Regions from separate parts of the Nocardia sp. NPDC050712 genome, predicted to be linked through region 3. Evidence: riboswitches for the same ligand, from Rfam matches in the RefSeq annotation. Region 3 holds a riboswitch; each other region holds the start of a gene.

The links. Region 3 has a riboswitch for cobalamin ahead of metE (5-methyltetrahydropteroyltriglutamate--homocysteine S-methyltransferase). Riboswitches for the same ligand answer to the same signal wherever they lie in the genome.
Region 1: linked by a shared signal. The riboswitch ahead of AB0H76_RS03340 (ABC transporter substrate-binding protein) and the one ahead of metE (5-methyltetrahydropteroyltriglutamate--homocysteine S-methyltransferase) in region 3 are both predicted to bind cobalamin.
Region 2: linked by a shared signal. The riboswitch ahead of AB0H76_RS26645 (CbtB-domain containing protein) and the one ahead of metE (5-methyltetrahydropteroyltriglutamate--homocysteine S-methyltransferase) in region 3 are both predicted to bind cobalamin.

The regions. Positions count from the first base shown of each region.
Region 1 is NZ_JBFAHT010000001.1:705,148-714,774, forward strand. It holds gene AB0H76_RS03295 (MauE/DoxX family redox-associated membrane protein) at 375-1,064, shown strand; gene AB0H76_RS03300 (hypothetical protein) at 1,064-1,609, shown strand; gene AB0H76_RS03305 (AraC family transcriptional regulator) at 1,616-2,593, opposite strand; gene AB0H76_RS03310 (hypothetical protein) at 2,627-2,830, opposite strand; gene AB0H76_RS03315 (hypothetical protein) at 2,921-3,586, opposite strand; gene AB0H76_RS03320 (TetR/AcrR family transcriptional regulator) at 3,844-4,497, shown strand; gene AB0H76_RS03325 (DUF4822 domain-containing protein) at 4,505-5,083, opposite strand; gene AB0H76_RS03330 (NADP-dependent oxidoreductase) at 5,114-6,124, opposite strand; gene AB0H76_RS03335 (DUF427 domain-containing protein) at 6,193-6,480, opposite strand; cobalamin riboswitch at 6,489-6,687, shown strand; gene AB0H76_RS03340 (ABC transporter substrate-binding protein) at 6,704-8,299, shown strand; gene AB0H76_RS03345 (ABC transporter permease) at 8,304-9,269, shown strand; gene AB0H76_RS03350 (ATP-binding cassette domain-containing protein) at 9,262-9,627, shown strand, end outside.
Region 2 is NZ_JBFAHT010000003.1:1,342,022-1,351,648, reverse strand. It holds gene AB0H76_RS26680 (hypothetical protein) at 124-819, shown strand; gene radA (DNA repair protein RadA) at 904-2,310, shown strand; gene AB0H76_RS26670 (hypothetical protein) at 2,314-2,994, opposite strand; gene AB0H76_RS26665 (carbonic anhydrase) at 3,110-3,733, opposite strand; gene AB0H76_RS26660 (A/G-specific adenine glycosylase) at 3,837-4,727, shown strand; gene AB0H76_RS26655 (alpha/beta hydrolase) at 4,729-5,469, opposite strand; gene AB0H76_RS26650 (antibiotic biosynthesis monooxygenase) at 5,500-5,817, shown strand; cobalamin riboswitch at 5,878-6,040, shown strand; gene AB0H76_RS26645 (CbtB-domain containing protein) at 6,072-6,266, shown strand; gene AB0H76_RS26640 (CbtA family protein) at 6,257-7,033, shown strand; gene AB0H76_RS26635 (hypothetical protein) at 7,069-7,566, shown strand; gene AB0H76_RS26630 (OsmC family peroxiredoxin) at 7,620-8,060, opposite strand; gene AB0H76_RS26625 (SRPBCC domain-containing protein) at 8,152-8,598, opposite strand; gene AB0H76_RS26620 (multidrug efflux SMR transporter) at 8,616-8,936, opposite strand; gene AB0H76_RS26615 (NAD(P)H-dependent oxidoreductase) at 8,938-9,585, opposite strand.
Region 3 is NZ_JBFAHT010000002.1:146,128-155,754, forward strand. It holds gene AB0H76_RS11060 (MFS transporter) at 1-429, shown strand, start outside; gene AB0H76_RS11065 (alpha/beta hydrolase-fold protein) at 462-1,808, shown strand; cobalamin riboswitch at 1,910-2,135, shown strand; gene metE (5-methyltetrahydropteroyltriglutamate--homocysteine S-methyltransferase) at 2,269-4,533, shown strand; gene AB0H76_RS11075 (methylenetetrahydrofolate reductase) at 4,614-5,609, shown strand; gene AB0H76_RS11080 (ABC transporter substrate-binding protein) at 5,660-6,712, shown strand; gene AB0H76_RS11085 (iron chelate uptake ABC transporter family permease subunit) at 6,709-7,731, shown strand; gene AB0H76_RS11090 (ABC transporter ATP-binding protein) at 7,728-8,489, shown strand; gene AB0H76_RS11095 (short-chain fatty acyl-CoA regulator family protein) at 8,501-9,627, opposite strand, start outside.

The DNA of each region.
Region 1 (9,627 bases), on a different contig from region 3:
GTCTAGTCGGTTGTGCCGGTCAGGGAACTCGCCGGGTAGATTGCCCGGTTGCCGACCCCGCTGTTGATACGATCGCGCTGCTTCGGAAACCTCGTTTCGATCGCATCAGCACTGCGCCAGTGGCGTTAATTGCCTAGAGCTGCTTCATCTTTCGTGTATGCCCGCCCTCGCGACCAATTCCGGAACGGCGCGGGGTCCAGCTTGGACCGAAAGAGGTAGAGGGTGAGTTTTCAACGCGGCAATGGGGGACGCAACCGTCGCTGGGTGCTACGCGCGGCCTTGTCCGCTCTGGGCGCCGGTGCTGCGGCGACGGTGGGTTTGACGGCTGCCACGGGCCACGCGCACGCTCAGAAGGGCATCGACTGCGAGGCCGAATGCCAGCGGCGCTGCGCCAAGTCCAGCAGGCACAAGATGTGTCTGCGGGCCTGTGCGAGCTGTTGCCGGGACTGCAAGTGCGTGCCGACGGGGACGTCCGGGAACGAGGACACCTGCCCCTGTTATCGCGATATCAAGAACAGCAAAGGGCGGTCGGTGTGCCCGTGAGTGCGGGCATTATCGAACTGCTGTTGCAGATCGTGCTGGCCGTCCGCCTGCTGGTGGCCGGGGCCGCGAAACTCGGCGATCCGGTATCGCTGCGCACGGCGGTGGCCCGCTACCAGGTATTGCCCGCCCGCCTGGTTGGACCTGTGGCAAACGGGCTGCCGATCGCCGAACTCGCGGTGGGAGCGCTGTTGTTGTCGGGGCGGGCAGCGAGCGCGGCAGCGGTGCTGTACGGGGCCTTCGCCGCGGCGGTCGCGATCAACCTGGTGCGCGGCCGATCCTTCGACTGCGGGTGCCGCGGCAGTCAGGGCGACGCACGAATCAGCTGGAACCTGTTCGCGCGCAACGCAATCTGCGCAGGGGCCGCCGTGATGCTCGCGGTGATGCCGACCACCGCCCGCACGGCCGGCGACGTCGTCGCGACAGTCATACTCGCCGCACTCGGAGTGTGTACGGCCCGCCTGCTGACCATCGGATGGGCCGTAGCCCTGCGGGTGACACCAGCATCGAACAGGAGCATCTGATGTCGTTGCCATGGATCATGGTCATCCTCGTACTGAGCGTCCTCGTGGTGGCACAGGGATTGACGTTGATCGGCTTGATCACCCGCATCGAGCCGCTGCTCGCCCGCGCCGAGGCTCACCTGATGGCACCGGATCTCACACCGGCACAAGGCACTTCGCTTCCCGAAGTCGACCTGTACGCCGCCGACGGCACCGTGACCCGCCCGTCGGCCTGGGCGGGCCACCCGCGCCTACTGCTCTTCGCCACCGCCTTCTGCCCCTCCTGCGACCAGCTGCTCGACGGCCTGCGCACCACCTCCCTCGCGCCCGATCTCCCCGTCACCCTGATCGCCGGCGAGGACTCCGCGACCATCCTGCGCGACGGAACGCTGCCCACCTGGCTGGACATCCGCCACGACATCGACAGCGAACTTGCTGACCGCATGGGCGTAGACCGCACCCCGTTGGCAGTGCTGCTGGACGAGGACAACCGCGTCCGCTCCACCTTCGTCCCGCACGCCGTCGAAGACCTGTTCCGAGCCGCCGAACCGGTTGCCGCGCACTGAGACCTCTCAGCGCCGCAGGTCCTGCTTCGGCGAATGCCCGAACTTCTTGCTGTACAGCTGCGCGAACCGCCCCTGATGACCGAACCCCCACCGGGCCGCGGTGATGGCGACGGTGAGTCCGTCGCTGGGTTCGGCGGCGAGGAGGTCTTGGCGGGCGCGGTCGAGGCGGAGGAGGCGCAGGTATTCCAGGGGGGTGGTGTCGTAGTGGTTGTGGAAGGCGTGTTGGAGGGCGCGGACGCTGGTGCCGGCGTGGGCGGCGAGTTCGGCGACGGTGAGTGGCTGGGCGGGGTTGGCGTGCAGGTAGTCGACGGCGCGCTGGAGGGCGGAGGGGGCGACGGTGCCGGGGCCGGGTTGCAGGTGCAGGTCCATGGTCGTGTTGGGGAAGACGGCCAGGGCGGCGGCGGCGAGGCTGCGGGTGAGGTTCTGCACGACGAGTCCGGTGAGGACCGGGGATTCGAGCGCGGTGAGTTCGTGGTGGGTGAGGTCGAAGAGCCTGCCCCAGAAGCGTTCGCGCTGTGGATCGGTCGGTGTCAGGGCGGTGAATCGGAACGCGGCGGCCTCGACGCCGGATTGGGCCGCGGCGTCGAGGAGGACCTCGTAGGGGATGTGCAGGATGTTGACGTCGTGGCTGTCGCAGTCGGCCAGGATCTGGGCGCCGATGGGGAACACCATGACGTCGTTGCGTTGCTGGCGGACGTCGTGGCCGCCGCCGCGTAACCGGCCGCGGCCACGCAGGGTCCGCTCGAAGTAGACGTGATCGCGCAGCGGCGCGATCTGGCAGCTGTAGCCGAGGGTGCTGCGGATCTCGGTGGCCATGACCTCGCCGGCCACCATGGCGGTGGTGCGAACTCGGCTCTGCGGCGCGGACTTCCAGAATCGCAGCTCATTGTCGGAATACATCTGACTGATGAACGCGATGGTTTCGTCCGCGTCCCGGGAGGCCAGTTCCTCCCGCCGCACATCTACCAGCTGATGCCCTGTCATACATCCTCTTCGCGCGGCGGAAGTGCCGGGGCATCACTCGTTTTCGGTCACCGTGGTGTCCGGGTGCCGCCGGCTGGTGTCGGGTTTGACGAAGTGTCCGGTGATCGCGGAGCGATCGCGGCGGTTGTCCCCGTCGTGGGGCTCGTCCTCCCCGAGTGTGGTCTTCGGGTGCTGCGCCGCCATCTCCTCGGTGACGTACTCGCCGGTCTCGGCGGAACGGTGGCTCTTCTCGGCCATGGCATCCTCCTCGGGCTCGCGCACGGGCCTGGGTGGCGCCGTGCGGTTCTGTCCCGGGTACCGCGGATCGCGGCGCCGAAACCAGGGCCGCTAGGTGGAGATGCGCTTGAGGTCGCTGACCAGCCATTGCCCGTCGGGCTGTTCCTCGGCGGTCACGACGGTCGCGATCAGGGAGATCCCGGGGCTCGCGGTGAGGTTGCTGGTGGTGGACTGTTTGACGTATCCGACGGCGAGTGCGGTGGTGCCGTTGACCGCCCGCAAGCCGGCATTGAATTCGAGGATCTCGCTGCGGCTGTTGGTGGTGACCAGATAGTCACGGGTCGCGCGCTGGGTATCGATCAACTGTTGCCGATACGCGCCGGTGGAGGTGGCGATCGCTCCGGCGAAATATTCGTCGAGCCCGACCGGATTGTAGGTATAGATGTGGCTCATGTAATTGTGAATAGCGTGTAGTGCGGCAATGTGCCGGCCGCCGATGCGCGCGATTTCCGGTGCCAGGACGGCGGCGGGCGCGGTCTGGGTGGTGATCGTTGTCGGGGTGGCGGTCGTGGTGGTGGTACCCGGTGTGGCCGAGTGCGCGTCACCGGCGTTGCGCGCGAGCTGCGCCGATCCGATGGCGACGGCGCCCAGCGGCAGGATGCCCGCCAGCGCCGCCAGTTTGCGCCGTCCGATGCCGCGCCGCGGGGGTTGCGCGTCGGGGAACGGCGGGGGAGCGGCGGGGGCGAAAGGTGGCGGCTCGTTCTCAGGTCTGGTCACTGATATTCCTCACTGTGTCGGTCAGCCGCTGCGAAATGCTACTCGTGACAGGCGGAATCGGTACCCGAATCTGTAGAGTTCTTGCCTCGCAACTCGATTCGGTCGCGATTCGGAATATTGCCGTCCTTGCGGGCTTTGTCCGATTTGTTTCGGCATGGGTCGATAAACCGATTCAGCAGTGTTGCAGTGCAATTGCTGAACTGGTCGGTCGGTCGACATGGCGCGGCGAGCCCGGCGGGCATGAGATTCTGGGGCCGATGCCACCCACACGACGCAGACCGACCGACGACGAACTACTGGACGCCGCCTGCGCGGTCTTCGCCGAGACCGGCTACCGCGCGGCCAGCATGGAAGCCGTTGCCCACCGGGCGAACTCGACCAAGCCGACGCTGTACGCGCACTTCGGCTCGAAGGCCGAGCTGTTCCGCAGGCTGTTCCACCGCGAGGCGGCCATCATGCGGGCGGCGCTGCTGCCAGTGTACGCCACGCTGCCGGGCCGGCCGCTCCGGGAGATGGTCGAGGTCGCGCTCGGCGCGGCCGTGCGGTACGGGATCGAGCATCCGGACGGCGTGCGCGTCGTCGGCGCGGCCATCAACGGCGGGGAGCCCGAGCCCGAGCTCGGCCGGGAACTACTGGAGACCCTGATCGAGGCGATCGCCGGGGTCGTCGACGAGACGCTGCGCCGGGAGGGGCGCGATCCCGGCGCGCTGGGCCGGATGCTCGCGGCGATGATGTGGGGCGCGGCTATCGAGGCGTCCCGGACCGGTCCCACGGTGGAGATGGCCACGCCCGAACTGGTGCAGTGGCAGATCACCTACATCGTCGGCGGATTGGAGGCGACGCTGGCGCGCGTCCTCGCGGGCGGGCGGCCGCCGCTGGCAGCCGGGCCCGCACTGGCGGACCCGGCCTAGCGTCGCGCTACCGCGGCTCCGGGTGGGTCGTGGGTGTGTGGATGATGTCGTAGTAGACGGCCTTGTCGGCGGCATCGGGATACACGCGGTAGGTGAATTCCTTGTCGTCGAGCGCGACGATGTCGACCGTGCGCCGGGACTGTTCCTGTCCGGCTTCGTTCTTCACGACGATGGTGCGGGTCTTGCCGTCCGGCGAGACGGTCCAGTCACCGCGCATCTTGGGGGAGTCGTCGAGGTTGACCATGGTGAAGGTGCCGTCCGGCTTGAAGTAGGCGTAGCCGACGTAGTTCTTGACGTTGTCGTCGGTCAGCGGGACCTCGGTGCCTGAGGCGTTGGTCGCCGAGGTCGTCTCCCAGGCCGTGGCGGCCAGGGTCGCGGCGGGCGTACCCGGCTGGACCGACGAGGGCATCGGGGCCGAAGACGCGGTGGACATCGCGGCGGACGTGCTCGTCGATGTGGTGACGGTCGACGTGCTCGAACTGTTGTCGTCAGTGTCGTCACTGCTGCATGCACCGAGCAGGCCGAGCGTCGCGGTGGCCGCGGCAAGGGCCACGACCTTCTTCGTCAGCATCTGTTTATCGGTCATCGCACCGATGCTAGTTATCGACTAGCAAACTCAAGGCCGATTGATGAGAAGCACGACCTTCCCCGTCCCGTGACCATGCTCCATCTCCTGATGCGCCAGCGCCGCGTGCTCCAGGCGGAAGGTGCGGGCCGGGCCCGCCAAGCGGAACTTGCCGCTGCGGATATCCTCGGCAACCTTTCCGGCCAGGTCCACCAGCGGCCGCCCGGGCGGACAGTCGGCGGCGGACTCGCCCAGCCAGGTGCCGGAGTAGCCGACTACCGATTCGGCACAGCGGAAGGCGTCGTACACCGCGTCGACGCCGTGCAGGGCGGCGGCGACCACCCCGAGTTGCGCGGCGGCGAAATCGGCGATGGCGATGATCCGGCCGGTGTCGCCGCGCAGGGCGATCGCCGCGGGCAGGCCGCCGTGCTGTGCGGTGTCGAACACCGCGTCGACACCGTGCGGGGCCAGGGCCCAGACCCGATCGGCGAGGCCGTCCCCATAGGTTGTCGGTATCGCGCCGAGCGCGCGGACGAGGTCCTGATTGCGTTCGCAGGCCGTGCCGATCACGGTGACGCCCGCGGCGACCGCGAGCTGCACCGCCATCGAGCCGACCACGCCCGAGGCCCCGTTGACCAGCAGTGTCTCCCCGGCCCGCACCCGCAGCATGGCCAGCACCTTCGCGGCGGTGTTCACCGCGATCGGCAGTGCGACGGCGTCGGCCCAGTCCAGCCCCGCCGGTTTACGCGCCAGCGCACTGCTCAGGGCGTACTCGGCGTAGCCACCGGCCTGCGTCCAGCCGAACACCTCGTCGCCGACCGCGAAGCCGCGGGCGTCGGGGCCGAGCGCGTCGACCGTGCCGGCCACCTCCCAGCCCGGGTACTGCGGAAACCGGTTGTCCCCGAAGGTCAGGATGCCGGAGCGCGTCTTCCAGTCCGAGGCGTTCACCGCGGCCGCGCGCACCGCGACCCGGACCTGGTCGCCGGTGGGCTCGGGCACCGGGATCTCGACGGGCCGCAGTACTTCCGGCCCGCCGAACTCGTCGAACGCAATCGCCCGCATAGTGCCCACCCTAGGGCTATGAGCTGGGCTTTTGCCCGAACAACACAGTCACTGGCCGGGCACCGGGCTCACTCGTCGGTCACGACGACCCCGCGCCAGAACGCCACGTGATCCTTGATCTGCGCGGCGGCTTCCTTGGGCGTGGGGTAGTACCAGGCGGCGTCCTCGTTCGTTTCGCCGTCCACCTCCAGCGTGTAGTAGCCGGCGGTGCCCTTCCACGGACAGACCGTCTGCGTCTCGGAGCTCTTCAGGTACGCGGCGTGCACGGATTCGGCCGGGAAGTAGTGGTTGCCTTCCACGATCTCGGTCTTGTCGCTCTGCGCGATGACGACGCCGTTCCAGGTTGCGGTTGCCATGTCTCCACTATGGCGAGGATCTCGGATGCCCGCCAGCCGGTAGGGTTTCCAACCGGCGTAGGGAACACCGGTGTGAATCCGGGGCTGTCCCGCAACTGTCACCGAGGAGCGATCCACCGTCTACGGCCACGACCTGCCCAGGTTGGAAGGCCGGTGGGGAGCGTTGATCCGGGAGCCAGGATACCTGCGCCCGCGGTACCGGGATCACCCCACGAGGATGGCTATGAACAACTACATGATGGGACGACCCGGTTTCGGGCGTCGAAAGTTCCTGCTCACCAGCGCGGGCGCGCTCGGCGTCGCCGCACTGGGCGGCACGGCGGTGCTCACGGGCTGTGGCACCGAGAGCGGCCCGGCGGGCGCCGAGGGGCCGCCGCGCGACGGCGGCCGGTTGCGGTCGGCGATCGCCGGCCGGTCGGCGAGTGCGGACGTGCTCGATCCGCATCGGGCCGGCAGTTCGGCGGGCGGCGCGGTGTCGAAGAACGTGTGGGACAAGCTGGTTGCCTACAACAACGACCTGACGCTGCGCTATCGCCTGGCGGAATCGTTGCAGCCCAACGCCGATGGCAGCGAGTGGCGGATCACGCTGCGCCCGGGCGTGCGGTTCAGCGACGGCAGCCCGCTGACCGCGCGCGATGTGCTCTGGAGTTTCGAGCGGATGCTCGATCCGGCCAAGCAGTCCTCGGGTGACCTCGCGGTGGTCGACATGACGCGCACCCGGGCCGACGGCGATCTCGGCGTGGTGGTGGCGATGAAAACGCCACTGGCGGACTTCGGTTCGGTGCTGGCGGGCTGGTACTGCTACATCGTCAAGGACGGCACCGGCGTCATCGACGGCTCGGTCCTGCCGGTCGGCACCGGCCCGTTCGTGTTGCAGAGCTGGTCGCCGGGCGACCGAACCCTGTTGCGGCGCAACGATCGATACTGGGACGGTCGGCCGCACCTCGACGAGGTCGAGATCATCCAGATCGCGGAGACCGAGGCGCGGGTGAACGCCTTCCTGTCCGGCGAAGCCGATGTGGTGCATGAGATCTCGTACCTGCAGGCGCGCACGCTGGAGAGCGATCCGGACACCACGGTGGTGGTGCCGCCCGCGGGTTTGATGGGCGCGTTCCAGATGCGGGTGGACACCGCGCCGTTCGACGACCCGCGGGTGCGGCAGGCCATGCGCCTGGCCGTGAATCGCGAGGCCATGGTCGAGGCTGTGTACTACGGCTACGCCGAGATCGGCAACGACGTCTACGGCAACAGCGCGCCGTACTACAACAACACGCTGCCGCAGCGCACCTACGATCCGCAGCGGGCGCGGGAACTGTTGCGCGCGGCCGGGCGGGAGAACCTCACGGTGACCCTGCCGACCGCGGACGGCATGCCGGGCATGCTCGAATCCGCGACCCTGTTCGCCGAGCACGCGAAAGCCGCCGGTATCACCGTCAACCTGGAATCGGTGCCCGCGGACACCTATTTCTCGCAGGTCAGCGGCAAGGCCGCGCTCAGCCATATCGGCTGGTGGAACTACAGTCTCGACTACTTCTACGGCCAGACCATGACGAGCGGCGCGCCCAGCAACGGCACCGGGTGGCGGCGGCCGGGCTGGGACGAGAAATTCGCCCAGGCGCGCGCGGCCATGGATCCGCAGCGCCGGCGCGAGCTGTATTTCCAACTCCAGGACGAACTCTGGAACGAGGGCGGCTACATCCTGCACAGCTTCGCCAAGCGACCGGACGCCGCCAAGAAGCACGTGGGCGGGGTCCGCAACGGTGTGCCCGGCACCGACGACTGGGCCAATTACCAGTCCACCTGGCTGGCCGCCCGGTAACACCGTGCTCGGATATATCGCCCGGCGCGGCGCCGGCGGGATCGGGATCCTCGCCGCCGTCGCGCTGCTGGTGTTCGCGCTCTTCGAAGCTTTGGATTCGGACGCGGCCACGGTATTGCTGTCCCGCACCGGCGGCGGTGATCCGACGCCGGAGCAGCTGGCGACGATGCGCGCCCAGCTCGGCCTGGACCGGCCCGCGCCGATTCGCTTCGCGGACTGGATGTCCGGGTTCCTGCACGGCGATTTCGGCACCTCGCTGATCTCGGGCCGGCCGGTGGCGGACATCCTGCTCGGCCGGGCCGCCAACAGCGTCACGCTGGCGGGCATCACCGCGGTGCTGCTGATTCCGGCGGCGCTGGCACTCGGTCTGGCCGCGGGCGCACGCGCGGGCAGTCGGACTGATCGGGTGATCAGCACCCTGGCCTTGGCGGCGGAGTCGGTGCCCTCCTTCGTCTTCGGCGTGCTGCTGGTTGCGACGGTGTCGCTGTCGCTGCACCTGCTGCCCGCGGTGTCGCTGCTGCCGACCGGCGCGGATCCGTGGAGCCGCCCCGCGATTCTGGTGCTGCCGGTGTGCTGCCTGGTGATCGGTTTGGCGCCGCATCCGGTGCGGATGGTGCGCGCGCAGACCGCGGAGGTCATGTCCGGCAATTACATTCGGACCGCGCGGCTCAACGGGGTCGGCGGGCCGCGGCTGCTGCTGCGCCATGTCGCGCCGAACGCGGTGTCGGCCTCGATCCATCCGCTCGCGGGTTCGGTCGTCGGGTTGATCGGAGGTGTCGCGGTGGTGGAGACGCTGTTCAGCTATCCGGGCCTGTCCCAGGAGTTGTTGCGTGCCATCGAGGCTCGGGACTACCCGTTCCTCCAATCGGCCGCCGTGCTGATGGCGGCGGTGGGGATCGGGATCTATCTGATCGCGGATCTGCTCACGCTGCTGGTGAGTCCGCGCGCCAGGCGGTCGGTCCATGAGTAAGCGACTTCGTTCGGTGTGGGCGGCCGCGACGGTGGCGGTGCTGCTGCTGGTCGTGTGCGGTCCGCTGCTCGCGCCGCACGCGCCCACCGCGGTCGTCGCGCGGCCATTCGCGGCGCCCTCGGCGCGGTATCCGCTCGGCACCGATGTGGTGGGACGCGATGTGCTGTCCCGGGTGCTGCACGGCGGACTGCCGCTGCTGTCGATCTCGGTGCTCGCGTTGGTGATCGCCTATGCGCTGGGTCTCGGGCTGGGCCTGCTCGCCGGGCTGCGGCGCGGCCTGGACGGCTGGATTTCGCGGCCGGTGGACGCGATCGTCGTCATCCCGTGGTTCCTGCTGCTCGCGGTGATCGCCACCGCG
Region 2 (9,627 bases), on a different contig from region 3:
GCCGCCCAGCCAACACAGCCCGACATGCACGCGCGCGGAAGCGGCTACTACGCTTCTGCCCTACTACTCTCTGTAGCGGAGCGAGCCGGCCGCTTGCGAAAGATCGGACATGGAGGACAACCCGTGACTGCCCTGAATGCTGTGAACCGCCGCATGGTCGCGGTTGCCGCACTCGCCGCGAGCGCGGCGCTGACGCTGACCGGCTGTAGTGCGGGGCAGATCTCGCAGACCGCCGACCAGGTCGCCGCGGTCAACGGCAACAGCGCCGACGTCGAGAAGATCGCGCTGCGCAATGTGCACATCGTCTTCCCCGGCAACGGCTACACCAACGTCAAGGGTGAGAAGGCGCTGATCGCGCTGTCCATCGTGAACCTCAGCGAGACCGTCACCGACGAGCTCACCAGTGTCGACACCGACCTCGGCCCGGTGAAGATCACCCCGCCGGCCGGGCAGTCCGCGATCGTGCTGAAGCCGCAGCAGAACGTGCTCACCGCTACCGCGCCCGCCGGTGCCCCGGCGGCCGGTGACTCGCACGGCACGGATTCGCACGGCGATTCGCACGGCACGCCGACCACCACCCCGGCCCCGTCCGGCACGGCCACGCCGGCCGCCGACGATCCGGCGGCCAACCCCGCCACGATCGAGATCACCGGCCTGACCAAGGACATCACCCCGGGTCTGACCTACAAGGTCCGGTTCAACTTCAAGAACAACGGCACCGTGGTCGTCGACGTGCCGGTCGACGCGGCGCACGCCGAGCGCAAGGTGACCGACAAGTCCGGCCCGGCCGAAGAGGGCCACGGCGGCGGCGGGCACTGACCGCACCCCGAATCGAACCGAGGCCGTCGCACCCCAGGGTGCGGCGGCCTTCGTTTTGTCGGTGGCGCTCCGTAGGGTGCGCGTGTGGCCAAGACCAAGCCGATCTTCCGGTGCTCCGCCTGCTCCCACGAGGTCGCCAAGTGGGTGGGAAAGTGCCCGGACTGCGGCGCCTGGGGCACGGTGGACGAGGTGGTGGTCTCGGCCGCCGCGGCGAGTCCGTCCCGCCGGGCCATGCTGCCCAGCACGGCGGCCGCGCCGATCTCCCAGATCAATTCCAAAGTCACCCAGGCGCGTTCGTCCGGGGTCAGCGAACTGGACCGGGTGCTCGGCGGCGGCGTGGTCGCGGGCTCGGTGGTGCTGCTGTCCGGCGAGCCGGGCGTCGGCAAATCGACGCTGCTGCTCGAGGTCGCCTACCGCTGGGCCAGTCAGCGCGACGAGACGGCCCTGTACGTCACCGCGGAGGAATCCGCGGGCCAGGTGCGGTTGCGGGCCGATCGCACGGGCGCGGTGCACGAGCGGGTGTATCTGGCCGCGGAATCGGATCTCTCGATCCTGCTCGGGCATGTCGAACAGGTGCGCCCCACCCTGCTGGTGGTGGACTCGGTGCAGACCATGCTCGCGCCGGAGGTCGACGGCGTGATCGGCGGCGTCACCCAGGTGCGCGCGGTGACCTCCGCGCTCACCTCGCTGGCCAAGACGAGCGGGATCGCGGTGCTGCTGGTCGGGCACGTCACCAAGGACGGCAACGTGGCGGGCCCGCGCACGCTCGAGCACCTGGTCGACGTGGTGCTGCAATTCGAGGGCGACAAGAACTCCTCGCTGCGCATGCTGCGCGGCCTGAAGAACCGTTTCGGCAGTGCCGACGAGGTCGGCTGTTTCGAGCTGCACGAGGACGGCATCACCTGCGTGGACGACCCGTCCGGCCTGTTCCTGCACCACCGGACCGAATCGGTGTCCGGCACCGCCGTCACCGTCGCCATGGACGGCAAGCGGCCGCTGGTGGCCGAGGTGCAGGGGCTCACGGTGGAGACCGAGATCCCGCAGCCGCGCCGCGCGGTGAGCGGGCTGGATTACAACCGGGTCGCCATGGTGCTGGCCGTCTTACAGAGCCGGGCGAAGGTGTTCATCGGCAAGCACGACGTCTACGCGGCCACCGTCGGCGGCATGCGGCTACTGGAGCCGACGGCCGATCTGGCGATCGCGCTGGCGCTGGCGAGCGCGGTCGCCGAGGAGGCGCTGCCCGCGGGCTGGGTGATCCTCGGCGAGGTCGGGCTGGCGGGCGAGGTGCGCAAGGTGACGGGCATCGGCCGCCGGCTCGCGGAGGCCGAGCGGCTCGGCTTCACCGATGCCGTGGTGCCGCCGGGCACCGAGCGCATGAAGGGCTCCAAAATGAAGATCCACGAGGTCGCCGACCTGACCGCGGCCATCCGGGTGACCGGCATCCCCCGGGGCAAGCGCCGGGCCAAGAAGGAGCAGGATCCGTCCTTCTAGGCCTCAGGCGATGTTGAACGGCTCGGCCGCGCTGCGCACCGAACCGAGCTGGGCCACCACCGAATACGCACCCGAGGTGACCGGCACCCGCGCGCCCGCGCAATTGGGCTGCGAGGTGGATCCGGACCAGGTCACCTGGAAGGCGGCCTGCTCGCCCCGGTTCAGCATGCGCACGTCGGGCTGACCGTCCGGGTAGCAGTCGGTGCTGGACCACAGCCGCTTCTGGCCGTCCAGGGAGTACACCGAGATCTGCTGCAACCCCGAGCCCACATCGCGCGAGCACGCCGTCGAGGAGATATTGGTGATCACGATGCCGAACACCGGCTGCTCGCCCGACTTGTAGGTGGGCTGCTCCACCGTCACCTTCACCGCCAGGGACTGATCCGAGCACTGCCCCTGTGCCACGGGCGATCCGCTGGCGGGCGGCGCCGAGCTCGCCGCCGCGCTGGACGCGCCCGCGGCGGCGGCATCGGTGGTGTAGGAGGGCTTGTTCTCGCCGGACTTCTTCGTCGTCATGGAGGCGCTGGCCGCCGCGTTCTTCGGATCGTCGGTGGAATTTCCGCCGCGTGCGATCATCATCGCCAGCCAGATCACCACCGCGATCGCGAGGACGAGCGCCCCGATAGCGAAAACGCGACGACGCCAGTAGATCTCCGGAGGCAGCGGTCCAGTCGGTTCCAGCACCCCCCCACGGTAAGGGCAGCGCTGGGCAACCGGTCTTTCCGACCTCGGCGTGTCGAGTCCAGAACGGTTGCCGCGTCAGCGAAGATCCGGCGACCCCGCCCGGAAAACGGGTGCGCTAGGCCAGTTCGCCGATATTGCCGGTCACCCGGTGCAGATTGACCTGGCCCTCGGCGAGTTTGTAGGTGACGCAGGCGATCGCGAGTTCCCCGGTCGCGACCCGGTTCGAGATGAGCATGGAGCGCTGCATCAACAGCCGCCCGGTTTCCACCACGTGCCGGGCTTCGAGCTCGTCGACCGTGCTCAGGCCCTCGCGGCGGCCGATCAGGATGGAGGGCGAGACCTTCTCGACCACGCTGCGGATGAAGCCGCCGGGGACCTCTCCGCCGTCCAGGGCGTCGATGGTGGCCTTCACCGCGCCGCAGCTGTCGTGGCCGAGGACCACGATCAGCGGCACGTTGAGCACCTGCACGCCGTATTCGATCGAGCCGAGCACCGAGCTGTCCACGACGTGGCCCGCGGTGCGCACCACGAACATGTCGCCGAGCCCTTGATCGAAGATCAGCTCGGCGGCGACGCGGGAATCGCCGCAGCCGAACAGGATCGCGGAGGGGTGCTGGCCGTCCACAAGTTTCGCCCGGTCGGCAGCCCCTTGGCTAGGATGCAACAGCGTGCCGCTTACGAAACGGTCGTTGCCTTCGCGCAGGGACTTCCAGGCACTGATCGGGTTGGAATCAGGCATACCGTTCATTGTGCACAAGGCAATGGGTTACCAGCGAGTCCGGTGCGTTACGGCACGGCAAATATCGACTCGCCGCGACGCGGCAGGGATGGTGAAGTAGGCATTGCGGGGTTCGGCGATCGACGCTGATGTGTTGCTGGATTGGTACACCGAGACCGCGCGGGACCTGCCGTGGCGGCGGCCGGGCGTGACCGCGTGGCAGATCCTGATGAGCGAGATCATGCTGCAGCAGACGCCGGTGGTGCGCGTGCAGCCGATCTGGCTGGAGTGGGTGGCGCGCTGGCCGGTGCCCTCGGCGATGGCGGCCTCGTCGCAGGCCGAGGTATTGCGCGCCTGGGGCAAGCTGGGCTATCCGCGGCGGGCCCTGCGGTTGCACGAGTGCGCGCGGGTGCTCGCCGAGCGGCACGGCGACGAGGTGCCCGCCGAGGTGGACGTGCTGCTCGGGTTGCCCGGTATCGGCGCGTATACCGCCCGGGCGGTGGCCTGCTTCGCCTACGGCCAGCGAGTGCCGGTGGTGGACACCAATGTTCGCCGGGTGGTCGCCCGGGCGGTGCACGGGCGGGCCGAGGCCGGGAATCCGGCCACCCGCGACCTGCCCGAGACCGAGGCGCTGCTGCCGGTGGAGGTCGCCGCGGCCGCGAAATTCTCGGCCGCGCTGATGGAGCTCGGTGCGACAGTGTGCACAGCGCGCAATCCGCAGTGCGCGGTGTGCCCGCTGCCGCGCTGCGCCTGGATCGAGGCCGGGCGGCCCGCTTCCGAAACAGTGCGCCGAGTGCAGAAATACGAGGGCACCGACCGCCAGGCCCGGGGCCGGCTGCTGGACGTGCTGCGCGCCGCGACCGGGCCGGTGGAGCGGGTGCGCCTGGATCTCGCGTGGACGCGGGATCCCGGGCAGCGCGCGCGGGCGCTGGATTCGCTGCTCGTCGACGGGCTGATCGAGCAGACCGAGGACGGATTGTTCGCGCTGGCCGGCGAGGGCAGCCCGGTCGCCTGAGTCAGCTCAGGCGCCGCAGGAACGCCTCTACCTCGGCGCGGTAGAGCTCGGGTTGGTCGTCGTGCACGAGATGCCCGGCATCGGGGATCAGCGCGTAGGTGGCGTTCGGGTTGCCGGCCGCCATTTCGCGCATCTGCCCCGGCGGGGTGATGGTGAATTCGCCCTCGATGAGCAGCGTCGGTGCGCGCACCGCCTGCCATTCGGTCCAGAAGTCGCGGGTGCCCCACTCCTCGGAGATGTCGCGGAAGGTGGCGACCGAGCCGTGCAGGCGGTAGCCGTCGGGACCGTGCTCGAAGGAGTTCAGGAAGTAGCGCCCGGCGACCGGGCCGAAGTAGTCCAGGACCGCGTCGGCGTCCGGGAACGGCTGCGGCCAGGCCTCGATCATGGCGGCCCAGCCCGCGGCGGTGCGGCCCTTGAAGTCCGGCGCGATGTCCTCGACCACCAGCCCGCGGACCCGCTCGGGATGCTGGGCGGCGAACACCCAGCCGTGCAGCGCGCCCATCGAGTGCCCGATCACCACCATCGGCTCGGCGACGCTCGCGGTGGCGGCGGTGAGGTCGGTGACGAAGGCCTCGGTCGTCAGCTCGGCCGGTGCCGGCCGGCCGTGACCGGCCGCGTCGAAGGTGTAGACGTGCCCGTATCCGCGCAGCCAGTCCAGGTGATCGCCCCAGGTGCGCGCACTGCCCATCAAGCCATGTAGCAGCAGGATCGGCGTGCCTGCCCCGCCCTCGTCGTACAACACCGCCCAGATTCTGCCGCATAGACTCGGGTCATGGCTGTAGTGAAGATCAACGCGATCGAGGTTCCGGAGGGCGCGGGCCCCGAGTTGGAGAAGCGGTTCGCCCAGCGTGCGCACGCGGTGGAGGGCTCGCCCGGTTTCCTGGGCTTCCAGCTGCTGCGCCCGACCGCCGGGGACAACCGGTATTTCGTGGTCACCCAGTGGGATTCGGAGGAGTCGTTCGCCGCGTGGCGCGACGGCCCGGCCCGCACCGCGCATGCCGGCAGCGGCGACAAGAAGCCGGTGTCGACCGGCGCCTCGCTGCTGGAGTTCGAGGTCGTGCTCGAGGTCTCCCCCGCCGCCGCCTCCTGAGCTGCCACGAAATGCCCGGCGAGCTGCGGCGCGCCGGGCATTCCCATATCTCGGATACGCGTGTTGACGGCAGCTGCCTGCTCCTGTCACAGTTCGAAGGACAGACGCGAGGGTGATGCGGTAATCCGGTGTGAAGCCGGAGCGGTCGCGCCACTGTGATCCATGCACCGGGTGCTCCCAGGTGCCGGGAAGCCAGACACCGGCACCCATCGCACGGACCACTCGACGGGGACGCGTATCCCTAGGAGGAATTCATGGCCATCGCGCATACCCCCACCCGGGCAACCGATTCGCTGGCAACCGTGCTGGTCACGGTAGGTGTCGTTCTTCTCGCACTGCTCACGCTGTACCTGGTCGGTTTCGATCAGGGCGCCATCTCGCGCAGCGGGATGTTCATGCATGAGCTGATGCACGACGGACGCCACCTGCTGGGGCTCCCGTGCCATTGATCGGAAGTCTCAAGACCCTGCTGATCCGTGGTCTGCTGGCCGGCTTGATCGCCGGCCTGCTGGCCGCGTCGGTGGGCTACTTCGTCGGCGAACCCAAGATCGACGCCGCCATCGCCATCGAGGAAGCCGCCGCGGCGGCCGAGTCGCCGGGCGCCGAGGCCGGTCATTCGCACGGCGACGAGGAAGAACCCCTGGTCAGCCGGGACGGGCAGAAGGGCGGCCAATTCCTGGCGCTCGGCCTGGCCGGGCTCGCGCTCGGCGCCATCTTCGCTTCGGTCGCCCATGTCGCACGGCGGCACAGCACGCTGACCGGACCGCGGCTGGCCTTGGCCCTCGCGGCCGGTGGCTGGCTCGCGATCGTCGCGGTGCCCTTCTTCAAATATCCGGCGAACCCGCCCGCGGTGGGCGACCCGGAGACGATCAACGACCGCACGCTGCTCTGGGTCGCCGCGGTGCTGCTCGGCCTGGCCGCTGTCGGCGCCGGGACCTACGTCTACAAACTGCTCGCGGCGCAGCTCGGCACCGTCCGGCTGATCGCCGGGGTGGCGGTCTTCGTGCTGCTGCTCACGCTCGGGTACGTCTTCCTGCCGGGTGTGGACGAGGTGAAGGCGGACTTCCCGCCGAGTCTGCTGTGGCAGTTCCGGGTGGCCTCGCTGGCCCAGACCGCGACCCTGTGGGCCGCGCTCGGGCTCGGCTTCGCGGCGCTGACCGAATTCGCCGCTCGCAATAGCACCGAGGTACGAGAACCGGTCGCTACCGCGGGGTGATCCGGAACCAGAACGTCGAGGGCAGTGTCGGTCTCATGACCGGCACTGCCTTTTCCGTATGGCCCCACAGTCTTTCGCTCGCACCGATCCGGGAGCCCGCACGGGCGCCGCGCTCGGTCACGCTGGCCTTCGGCGCACTGGTCGCCGCCCTGCTCGCCGGCGTGGCCGAGGCGCTCGCGCAGGCGGCGTTGATCGTGGAACGGTCCGGCGCCGATCTCGGCGGCCTGGCGACCGGTCTGGCCATGCGCGCGGTGATCTACCTCGTCGTGCTGGCCGTGGCCATCCGGATGACGCACGGCGACCGCTGGGCTCGCCTGGTCCTGACCTTCGGTCTCGGCCTGCTGGGTCTGGCCTCGCTCCTCGTGGAGCCGATCCGAGCCGTGTTGTCCGCCAACGACTTCGGTGACCTCTTCGACAACGTCACGGCCAGCGGCGTCGGCATCGCGATACTCCGGGCCGGCCACGTGCTTGCGGTGCTGATCGCGATCCCGGCGATGTACCACCGCACCGCCCGCCCCTACTTCCGCGCCTGACGCATGGCTCCCCGCGTACCCGTGGTACGCGAAGAACCAAGCGGCAGTGCGAATTACACGAGCGCGGCGTCGAGGGTGACGGTGTCGACGCCGGCCAGGGCCTTGCTCACCGGGCAGCCCGCCTTGGCGGCCGCCGCCGCGGCGGCGAACCCGTCGGCGTCCAGGCCCGATACCCGGCCGCGCACCGTCAGCTTGATCTCGCTGATCCGGAAACCGCCCGCCGAGTCCGGCCCCAGGGTGACATCGGCGCTCACGTCCAAGCTCTCCGGGGTCCCGCCCGCATTCGCGATCTGCGCCGAGAGCGCCATCGCGAAGCAGGACGAATGCGCGGCGGCGATGAGCTCCTCCGGGCTGGTCGTGCCGTCGGCGTTCTCGGCCGAACGCTTCGGGAACGACACGTCGAACTTGCCGGCGCCGGAGCTGGCCAGGTCGACCTGCCCGGAGCCGTCCTGCAGCCCGCCGGTCCAGGCGGTGCGTGCGGTACGTGTTGGCATCACGGTCCTTTCAAGGGGTTTCGATTCGTCGCCACGAACCTACTCGCCGCGATCGGTCCGCGAGGCGGTTACCGGCTTGTGGTCAGCGCGCTCACGGCGCGGTGCGGCGATCGAGTTGTTCGAGCACCCGCGGCCACGCGGCGCGATGCCGGTCGCGCGCCGCTTCGGTCGCAAAACCACTGTGCCGCAGCCGAAGTCGGATACCGCGCGGTTGGTGCACGAACTCGATGGTGACGACGGTTTCGGCGCCCTCGGTGCCGGCGGCGCCGGTCACCCAGCTGAACTCCACCAGCCGCTCCGGTTGCAGCCGCAGGAACCGGCCGTAGTGCGGGTTGCGCTTGCCCTCGTGTTCGGTCTCGAAGAAGAACGGCTCGTTCACGGCTGGCTTCATCAGCACCGATCCGGGTGCGGCGAACCAGATGTCGAAGCCCTGCGTCAGGGCGGCGTACAGCAGGCCGGGCGGCGCGGCCATCACCCGTTCGACGGTGAGCTGGTGTGGTCGGTCGGACAGATCCGGTATCCGAACTGGCTGATCCATTCGAACGACCCTACTCATCACTCCGGATTGGTCACCCGGGCCAGCACGATACCGCCGAGTATCAGGGCCAGCGCGAGCATTCGGCCCACGCTGAGCGGGTCCCGGTGCACCACGATGCCCAGCCCGATGGCGCCGAGGGCGCCGATGCCGGTGAACACCGCGTAGGCGGTGCCGACCGGCAGCGACTGCATGGCCCGGGAGAGCAGGTAGACCGCCAGCGTGCCGAGCGCGAAGCAGAGCAGCGTGGGCAGCGGCCTGGTGAAGTTCTCCGTCGGTTTGATGCTCTGCGACCAGACGATCTCCACCAGCCCGGCGATCCCGAGGACGACCCAGCTCATCTCAGTACTCCTTGCCCAGCCGCCGTGCCGCCGCGAGCGCTTCCCGGTGCGAGACGTCGTGCTGTTCACGCAGGTGCGCGAGGGCCGGATCCTGGCGGGAGTTGGCCCATTCGGCGGTGAGGAACACGGTGTCGGTGACGGCGAAATGTCCCGCGAAGAAGTCCCGCAGGTAGCGCTCCTGGTAGTCGAACCGCTCCTTCGGCGCACCCGGCGAGTACGCGCCGCCGCGGGCGGTGGCGACCACGAAACGGCTGGGCGCCAGCGACATTCGCGGGAAGGTGAGCTGGTCCAGCCAGGCCTTGAGGACGGCCGGGATCGAGTAGTTGTACATCGGGGTGCCGATCAGCACCACGTCGGCGGCGCGCACCTCGGTCAGCAGTGGCTCCACGATCGCCCAGGCGGCGCGCTGGGCCGGGGTGCGCGCGAGATCGGCCAGCCGATCGAGATCTGTTGTGCCGGCGGCGAGTACGGCATCGCACAGCTCGGTCCAGGCGGCGTCGATGAACGGCGCCGGGTCGGCGGCGAGGTCGCGGTAGCGGTAATCGCCGTCCGGATGCTCGGCCCGCCAGGCCGCGGCGAAGGTCGCCGAGATCTCGCGGCTCAGGGAGTTGGGGCGGGCGCTGGCGTCGAGGTGCAGCAGGGCGGTCATGATTCCTCCATAAGTGGACACTGTGTCCGTTTCATGCCTACG
Region 3 (9,627 bases):
GTGTTGTTCGCCGCCAGTATCGGCACCAGTGTGGCGTTCAGCTGGATCTCCGATCGCACCGGGCGGCGCAAGCCGATCGTGTATTCCTCGGCGCTGTTCACCGCCTTCGGCTTGGCGGTCGCGATGGTCGCCCACGACCTCACCACCTTTGTCGTGGGTGTGGCCCTGATCGGCATGGGGCAGGGCGCGTTCGTCTGCGTCGACGTCGCCATGATGACCGAGCTGCTGCCCGAATCGGCCGACGCCGGAACCGGTTTGGCCGTCATCGCGCTGTCCTATCAGCTGCCCCAGCTGCTGCTGCCCGCCGTGGCCACCCCGCTGCTCGCCCTCGGCGACGCGGGACCGAACTACACCGCACTGTTTCTCGGCGCCGTCGTCGCCGCGGTGCTCGGCGGGCTCGCGGTCCTGCCGATCCGGTCCGTGCGCTGATCGCCCGGCCGGGCAAGAAGAAGGAGTTACCTATGCCCGCACCAACTTTCGCGCGGTCGTGGCACCGGCTGTGCGCCGCGACGGGCGTGGGCATCGCGCTCGCGGCAGCGCCCGCTGCTGCCCAGCCGCCCCCGCCGCAGGCCGTCTCGATCGTCGACCGGCAGTGGCTGACCGAGCGCACCCTTGGCCTCACCGTGGCGACGGACGCGTTCGCCGACCCGGTGCCCGTGGAGGTGACCTTCCCGGCCGGATATCGCGCGGACGGCGCGCAACGCTGGCCGGTGACCTACTACCTCGCCGGTACCGGCCACGACCAGACCACCTTTCGCGCCACCTACGACGGCGAGGCGAACACCGCCTCGTACCCGTCGATCGTCGTCGCGCCGCGCGGCGACGCGGGATTCTGGTCCGACTGGCTCGACAACGACGCGGACCGTTCGCCGAAATACGAGTCGTTCGTGATCGAGCAGCTCATTCCCCTGGTCGACGCGAACTTTCGCACCGTCCCGGACCGCGCGCATCGCGCGATCATGGGCGAATCCATGGGCGGTTTCGGGACGATGCTGCTCAGCGCCCGGCATCCGGATCGGTTCGTCGCGGCGGCGAGCCTGTCCGGCGTACCCGACACCAATCTGCCGATCACCTGGAATGTGCTGTCCCAAGCGCCGCTCATTCAGGGCGGGCGGCCCGACGCGATCTACGGACCGCGCGCGACCGAGGAGATCCGCTGGCGTGGACACAATCCGGCCGATCTGGCCGGAAATCTCCGCGGCGTCGATCTCCAGCTCTACACCGGCAACGGCGTCTACGATCCGGCCCACGGCGAGACGCCGGTCGAAGCGTCGATCGGCTGTGCGCTGGAGCGCGAGCTCGTCCATCCCCCCAGCTCGAGCATGCACGCGGTGCTGAGCGCGCACGGCATCGCGCATCACTGGGTGGATATGCCGTGGGGCTGCCACGGTGTCGCGCTGTTCGAAGCGCAGATACGCCAGGCGACCCGGCGCTTCGAGCAGGTCTTCGCCGACCCGCCCGCGGTGCCCGAGCGCTTCGACTTCCGTTCGATCGAGCCGGCTTTCGAGGTCTGGGGCTGGTCCGTGCGGGCCGATCCGCGGCGCGCGGTCGAATTCCTCGACCTCGCCGCGGCCGATTCCGGTGGGCTCACGATCACCGGCTCCGGCCGGACCACGATCACGACGCCGCCGCTCCCGCGCGGATCCGGCGCACCGACGGTGACGGTCGATGGCACGCCGGCGGACGTGTCCGCGGATTCGGACGGCCGGCTCACCTTCGTCGTCGAGCTTGGCCCGCCCGCCTGGCAGCAGCAATTCGGTCCCGGCGCGGCCGGCGCGACGCGAACGGCGACCGTGCGGATCGGCTGAGACCGGCGCGCGGTGCAGCCGAATCCGGGCATCCGGTATATTCCTCCGTCGCAGCTGGTTCGCCGTGGTGGTGTCGAAGGAGCCCCTGACCCATTCGTCGGCGTCGAAGCCCGAAAGCGTGTTCGCACGCGATCGGGTTAGAGGGAACCCGGTGAGAATCCGGGGCTGTCCCGCAGCGGTGAGCGTGAACGACAGCCGTCAACAACGCACTGGGCACAGCCTGGGAAGCGACGGTCAGTAGGCATCCCGGGATTCGAATCCGGGCCGACCCGAGTATCGGGCCGACGCACGCGAGTCCGAAGACCTGCCCGTTGTGCCGGATACGCCGTATCCGGCGGTTGTCGCCTCGTGGATTGGGCGTTGCGCCGAGTAGACCCGGGCACGGGTAGTGCGTGTGGGCTCCTCGTGCGTGCGCTCGTGATGGGCGGCGGCCATCAGCTGCTGACCATGGAGTTCATCAATGCCGAACCCGCAGAACATCTTCACCGCCACGGTCCTCGGACTGCCGCGCATCGGCCCGCACCGGGAACTCAAGCGCGCCGTCGAGGCGTACTGGGCCGGACGCCTGGACGCCGCCGCGCTGCACGAGGTCGCCGCCGGCCTGCGCACCGTCGCGCTCACCGCCGCCCGGGACGCGGGCCTGGATTCGGTTCCGGTCGGGACCTTCTCCTACTACGACCACGTGCTCGACACCGCGGCACTGCTGGGCGCGCTGCCCGAGCGGGTCGCCGGGATCGACGACGAGCTGGACCGGTACTTCGCCGCCGCGCGCGGCACCGCCGACGTCGCGCCGCTCGAGATGACCAAGTGGTTCGACACCAACTACCACTACCTGGTGCCCGAGCTCGCCGCCACGACGGCCTTCGCGCTGCATCCGGAAAAGCTGCTCGCCGAGCTGGAAGAGGCGCGGCAGCTGGGGATTCCGGCCCGGCCGGTGCTGGTCGGCCCGGTCACCTTCCTGAAGCTGGCCAAGTCGGTCGACGGCAGCGATCTGCTGGACCGCCTGCCCGATCTGCTGCCGCTCTACGAGCAACTGCTCGGGCAGCTGGCCGCGGCCGGCGCGGAATGGGTGCAGCTCGACGAGCCCGCGCTCGTCACCGATCTGAGCGACACCGAGCAGGCCACGGTCTACACCGCCTATCGGCGGCTGGCCGCGGCCATGTCCCGGCCCGCGTTGCTGGTCGCCACCTACTTCGGCCGCCTCGGTGCGGTGCTGCCGGCGCTGGCGGAGACCGGGGTCGACGGCATCGCGATCGACCTCGCCGCGGGTGGCGCCGCCGACGTGGCGGCCGCGGCGGCGCTGAGCGACACCCTGATCGTGGCCGGCGTCGTGGACGGCCACAACGTGTGGCGCGTCGATCCCGACCTGGCCCTGCCGGTGCTGCGTGACCTGCGCGCCGGTGGCGCGACGGTCGCGGTGTCGAGTTCCTGCTCGCTGTTGCACGTGCCCTACGGCCTGGACACCGAACCGGATCTGGAGCCGCGCCTGCGCAGCTGGCTGGCCTTCGGCGCGGAGAAGATCGCCGAGGTCCGGGTGCTGGCCACCGCGCTGCACGACGGCGAGGACGCGGTCGCCGAGGCACTCGAGATCGCGCGCACAGCCGTCGCCGACCGCAAGGCCGATCCGCGCCTGCGGGTCGAGTCGGTGCGCGCCCGCCTGGCCGAGCTGGACGCCGACGCGATCAGCCGGACCCCGGCCGACGAGCGCCGGGTGCTGCAGCAGCGACGGCTGAATCTGCCGCTGCTCCCGACCACCACCATCGGTTCGTTCCCGCAGACCAGCCGGATCCGGGTGGCCCGCGCCGAACTGCGCAAGGGACAGATCGACCAGGCCGAGTACGACAACCGGATGCGCGCCGAGATCGCCGAAGTCATTGCGCTCCAGGAAGAAATCGGTCTGGACGTGCTGGTGCACGGCGAGCCGGAACGTAACGACATGGTGCAGTACTTCGCCGAGCAGCTCGACGGTTTCGCCGCGACCGCCAACGCCTGGGTGCAGTCCTACGGCACCCGTTGCGTGCGCCCGCCGATCCTGTTCGGTGACGTGGTGCGCCCGTCGGCGATGACGGTCGAATGGAGCACCTACGCCCAGTCGCTGACTGCCAAGCCGGTCAAGGGCATGCTGACCGGCCCGGTGACCATCCTGGCGTGGTCCTTCGTGCGCGACGATCAGCCGCGCGCCGACTCCGCGCGCCAGATCGCGCTGGCGATCCGGGACGAGACGGTGGATCTGGAGGCGGCCGGGATCGGCGTCATCCAGGTCGACGAGCCCGCGCTGCGCGAGCTGCTGCCGCTGCGCAAGGCCGATCAGGCGGCGTACCTGGCGTGGGCGGTGGACGCGTTCCGGCTCTCGACCTCCGGCGTGGCCGACGGCACGCAGGTGCACACCCACCTGTGCTACTCGGAGTTCGGTGAGATCATCGGCGCCATCGCGGAATTGGATGCCGACGTCACCTCGATCGAGGCCGCGCGTTCGCACATGGAGGTGCTCGACGACCTCAACGCCGCCGGTTTCGACCTCGGTGTCGGCCCGGGTGTCTACGACATCCACTCGCCGCGTGTGCCGGGCGCCGAGGAGATCGAGCGGTCGCTGGCCGCGGCGCTGAAAGCCGTTCCGGCCGAGCGGCTCTGGGTGAATCCGGACTGCGGCCTGAAGACCCGCCACACCGAAGAGGTGGTGGCGTCGCTGCGCAACCTCGTCGCGGCGGCACAGGCCCTGCGCTGAGCGTTCCGCCGGGTGTTTCCTCGGGAAACACCCGGCGGTCCAGCGGTTTCCACGTCATTTCCACCCCCTGGGAAGTAATCATGAATGCCGAACTCGAACGGGTACGTTCGACCTCGGGCCGCCCGGCCCGGATCTCACCGGCCGCCGCACCGTCGGTCGTGCGCAACCTGCGCACGCACGCCGGCGCGCGGGTGCCGTTCTCCGTGGAGTTCAATCCGCCGCGCGATGCCGCGGGGGAAGCCCGGCTGTGGCGCGCGGTGCGCGAATTCGAGCGCATGCACCCGGCTTTCGTGTCCATGACCTACGGGGCGGGCGGGTCCACCAAGGATCGCACCGCCCGCATCACCGGCGAACTGGCGCAGCAGACCACCCTGCTGCCGGTGGCGCACCTGACCGCGGTGGGCCACAGCATCGCCGAGTTGCGCGCGCTGGTCGGCTCCTACGCCCACCACGGCATCCGCAATATCCTCGTGCTGCGCGGTGATCCGCCGGGCGACCCACTCGGCGAATGGCGCAAGCATCCCGACGGCGTGGCGTACGCCGAGGAGCTGGTGCGCATGGTCCGGGACCTGGGCGACTTCCAGGTCGGGGTGGCCTCGTTCCCGCAGGGCCACCACCGTTCTCCCGGACTGGCCGCCGATACCGCGTTCCTGGCCGCGAAACTTCGTGCCGGGGCGGACTATTCGATCACCCAGATGTTCTTCGACGTCGACGACTATCTGCGCCTGCGCGACCGCCTCGTGGCCGCGGATCCGGAGCAGGGCGCCAAGCCGATCATCCCGGAGCTGATGCCGATCACCTCGCTGCGCACCGTCGCGCGTGCCGAGGAGCTCAGCGGCCGCGGTTTGCCACCGGCGATCCTGGCCAGGCTGGGCAAGGCGGCGGGCACGGGCCCCGAGGAGGACCGGGCCGCGGTGCGCGCGGTCGGGATCGAGATCGCCACCGAGATGGGGCAGCGCCTGATCGACGAGGGCGCGCCGTGCCTGCATTTCATCACTCTCAACTTCGCCAAGGCCACCAGCGAGGTTCTGACCAACCTCGGCTACCAGGTCACCGCCGCGCCGCTGAGCGCATAGGTGCCCGCACGCTGGCCGTTCAAAACAATACTGATTGGTACGGTTTATCCATGACAACGACGCGCTCGTCGCGTGTGCTCGCTGTGCTCGGCACCATCGGCTGCCTCGTCGCCGGCCTCGCCGGCTGCGGCTCCCCGAATACCGCGAGCACCGGCGCCGCCGGGACGCCGGATCGCCCCGGGCACACCAGCTATCCGTTCACCCTCGAGAACTGCGGCGTCGAGGTCACCTTCGACCGGGCGCCCACCCGGGCGGTGTCGCTGTACCAGGCCTCCACCGAGATCCTGCTGTCGCTGGGCCTGGCCGACCGCATGGTGGGCACTTCCACCTGGTTCGATCCGGTGCTGCCCGCGCTGGCCGCGGACAACGCGAAGGTGCCGCGCCTGGCCGACAACGATCCGTCGCTCGAGGCGGTGCTCGCGGCCGAGCCCGACCTCGTCACCTCGGCCAGCGCCCACACCTTCACCCCGGCGGTCGTCGCGGAACGGTCCCGGTTCGCCCAGCTCGGCGTCCCGACCTACCAGTCGCCGGCGGTCTGCGCGGGCGCGCAGGTGGACGGCGAAACCGTCACCCGCACAGCGCCGCTCGGCATCGACACGCTGTTCCAGGAGATCACCGAGCTGGCCCGGATCTTCGACGTGCAGGACCGCGGCGCGCAGCTGGTCGACCAGCTGCGGGGCCGGTTGCGGGCCGCGCAGCCGAAGGCGCGCACCGCGCCGGAGCCGACGGTCGCGTTCTGGTTCTCCGGCGTCAAAACGCCCTACCTGGCCGGATGCTGTTCGGCCCCGGGGCTTTACGCCCGGGAGGCCGGAGCGCGCAATGTGTTCGCCGAGCAGCGCGAGGACTGGCCCGAGATCACCTGGGAGGCCTTCGTCGCCGGTGATCCCGACGTCCTGGTGCTGGCCGACCTCAGCCGCAAACGGATCGAGGGTGACGCGCTCAGCACGAAAATCGCGTTCCTCGAGGCGCATCCGGCGACCAGCCGGATGCGGGCCGTCCAGGGCAAGCGCTATGTCGTGATGACCGGCTCGGAACTGGACCCCGGCATCCGCGAGATCGACGCGATCGAGAAGCTGTCGGCCGGTCTCACCGCGGCGCGTTGACCGTCACGCGCCGGGTCGCGCCTCTCTGCGTGGGTTGTGCGGTTCTGCTGTGTGTTTCGATCGCCGTGACGGTGTCCATCGGTCCGGCGAACGTCTCGCCGCGCGAGGTCTACGAGATCATCGGCCGGCACCTGGGCTGGGGGACCTCCTCGGCCGGGCGCCTGGCCGACGGCATCGTCTGGGAGTTGCGCTTGCCGCGGGCGCTGCTGGCGGCGCTGTGCGGGGCCGGGCTGGCGCTCTGCGGCGCGATTCTGCAATCGCTGCTGCGTAATCCGCTCGCCGACCCCTTCGTGCTCGGGGTGTCCTCCGGCGCCTCGACCGGCGCGGTGCTGGTGGCGGTGCTCGGTGTCGGCGCCGGAACGCTGACGCTGTCCGGCGGTGCGTTTCTCGGCGCGGTGCTGTCGTTCGCCCTGATGCTGGCGCTGGCCTACGGCGCCGGCGGCACACCGGACCGGGTGATCCTCGCGGGTGTGGCGTGTACCCAGTTGTTTTCGGCGCTCACCTCGCTGATCGTGCTGTCCTCGGCCAATGCCGAGCAGACGCGCGGCGTGCTGTTCTGGCTGCTCGGTTCCCTGGCCGGTGCGGAGTGGACCGATGTCGCGCTCGCCGCCGGTGTGCTCGGCGTGGGCGGCGTGCTCTGCCTGTGGTGCGCGCCGATGCTGGACGCGTTCGCGTTCGGCCCGGACGCCGCCGCCGCGCTCGGCGTCGCGGTGGGCCGGGTGCGGCTGGTGCTGCTGCTGGTCACCGCGGTGGTGACGGCCGCGCTGGTGAGCGCGGCAGGCGCGATCGGCTTCGTCGGCCTGGTGCTGCCGCATGTGGCGCGATTCCTGGTCGGTCCCGCGCACGCCCGGCTGCTGCCGGTGACGGTGCTGATCGGCGCGGTATTCATGGTGTGGGCGGATACCTTGGCGCGCAGTGCCTTCGGCGCCCGGGAGGTCCCGGTCGGGGTGGTCACCGCCTTGCTCGGCGTGCCCGCGTTCGCCATCCTGCTGGCCCGGCGCCGACGGGAGACGGCGTGACCCTGCGCGCACTGGATGTTTCCTGGACCCGGTCGGGCCGTTTGGTGCTCGACGGCGTCACCCTGGATCCGGAGCCGGGCGCGACGGTGGGCCTGCTCGGCCCCAACGGCTCGGGCAAATCCTCGCTGCTGCGACTGATGGCGGGTCTGGATCGGCCCGACGCCGGGCGAATTCGCCTGGGCGGCGACGAGATTCACACGATCCCGCGCCGGGCGGTCGCGCGCCGGGTCGCGCTGGTCGGCCAGCACGCCGACACCGATCTCGATCTCACCGTGCATGATGTGGTGCGGCTCGGCCGGATCCCGCATCGCGGACTGTTCGGCGGCGACCCGGTCGCGGACGCGACGGCGATCGATCGGGCGCTGCTGGCGGCGGGCCTGGCGGACCGGGCCGCCGAACGCTGGCACACGCTCTCCGGCGGCGAGCGCCAGCGTTCGCTGATCGCGAGCGCGCTCGCCCAGGAACCCCGTGAGCTACTGCTCGACGAGCCGACCAACCATCTCGACATCGCCCATCAGCTCGAGATCCTCACCCTCGTGCGCGCTTTGCCCGTGACCGCGATCCTGGCGCTGCACGATCTCAATCTCGCGGCCATGTTCTGCGATGTCCTGGTCGTGCTGCAAGCCGGGCGCGTGGTGGCGACCGGCGCCCCCGCGCGGGTGCTCACCGAGGAACTCATCGCCGAGGTGTATCACGTGCGCTGCCGGGTGGTGGACACCGACGAAGGCAACCTCTCGGTGCTCTTCCTGCGTGATTGAGCGCACCGGCCTCAGGCCGCGCCAGTCGGCACGTAGGGAATGTTGAGGGAGCTGTTGTCGTCCACCCGAATCGGGCGGCCCAGTTGCGGGAAGGCGCGCTGGGCGCAGCCGGTGCGCTCGCAGACCTTGCAGCCCGCTCCGATCGGGACGGCGGTGCGCGGGTCGTCGATCGGAAGCCCGTGCGAGTACACCAGCTTCTCCGCGTAGGCCAGGTCGCAGCCCAGCCCGATCGCGAAATCCCTTTTGGGAGCGAGGTATCCGGGGGTCTTCTCGTCGGTGGTACGGGCCAGCCACAGGTAGTTGCGGCCGTCGGGCATCTGCGCGATCTGGGTGCGGATGCTGCCCGGGGTGGCGAAGGCTTCGTGCACCACCCACAGCGGGCAGCTGCCGCCGACCCGGGAGAAGTGAAAGGCGGTGGCGGACTGGCGTTTCGAGATGTTTCCGGCTCGATCGGTGCGCACGAAGAAGAACGGCACGCCGCGCTTGCCGGGCCGCTGCAAGGTGGACAGGCGGTGACAGATCGTCTCGAAACCGACCTCGAACTTCGCCGCCAGCAACTCGATGTCGTAGCGCAGGGCCTCGGCGGCGTCCCGGAACGGGGTGTAGGGCAGGATCAGCGCGCCGGCGAAGTAGTTGGCCAGGCCGATGCGCAGCAGCCCGCGCGAATTCTCGGGCATGGTCTCGGCCTCGTCGATCAGGTCGTCGATGACCCCGGCCTGGGTGAGAAAGGCCAGCTGCGTGGCCAATTGGAACGCGCGCTGCCCGGCCGAGAGCCGGCGCGCCAGCGTCAGCACCCGGCTCTCGGGATCGAAGACCCGCTTCGGGCCGGGATGATCCGGGTCGTCGGTGCGGATCGCCACCGCGATGCCGTGCTGTTCGCGCAGCAGCCGGGTCAGCTGCAGATCGAGGCCCCCGATGCTCAAACCGTTACGGGCACAGAGCTCTTCGGCCGCGGTGTCCAGCTCGGGGATGTGGTTGCGCCGATCGTAGAAGTAGTCGCGCACGTCCTCGTAGGGCATGGCGACCGCGGATTCGCCCGGGGCGCCGTCGATTCCGGCGGAAACGCGTTCGATCTGCTCGGTGGCCCCGCGCAACCGGCGGTGCAGCCCGACCAGCATGCGCGCCGCGGCGGGCACGC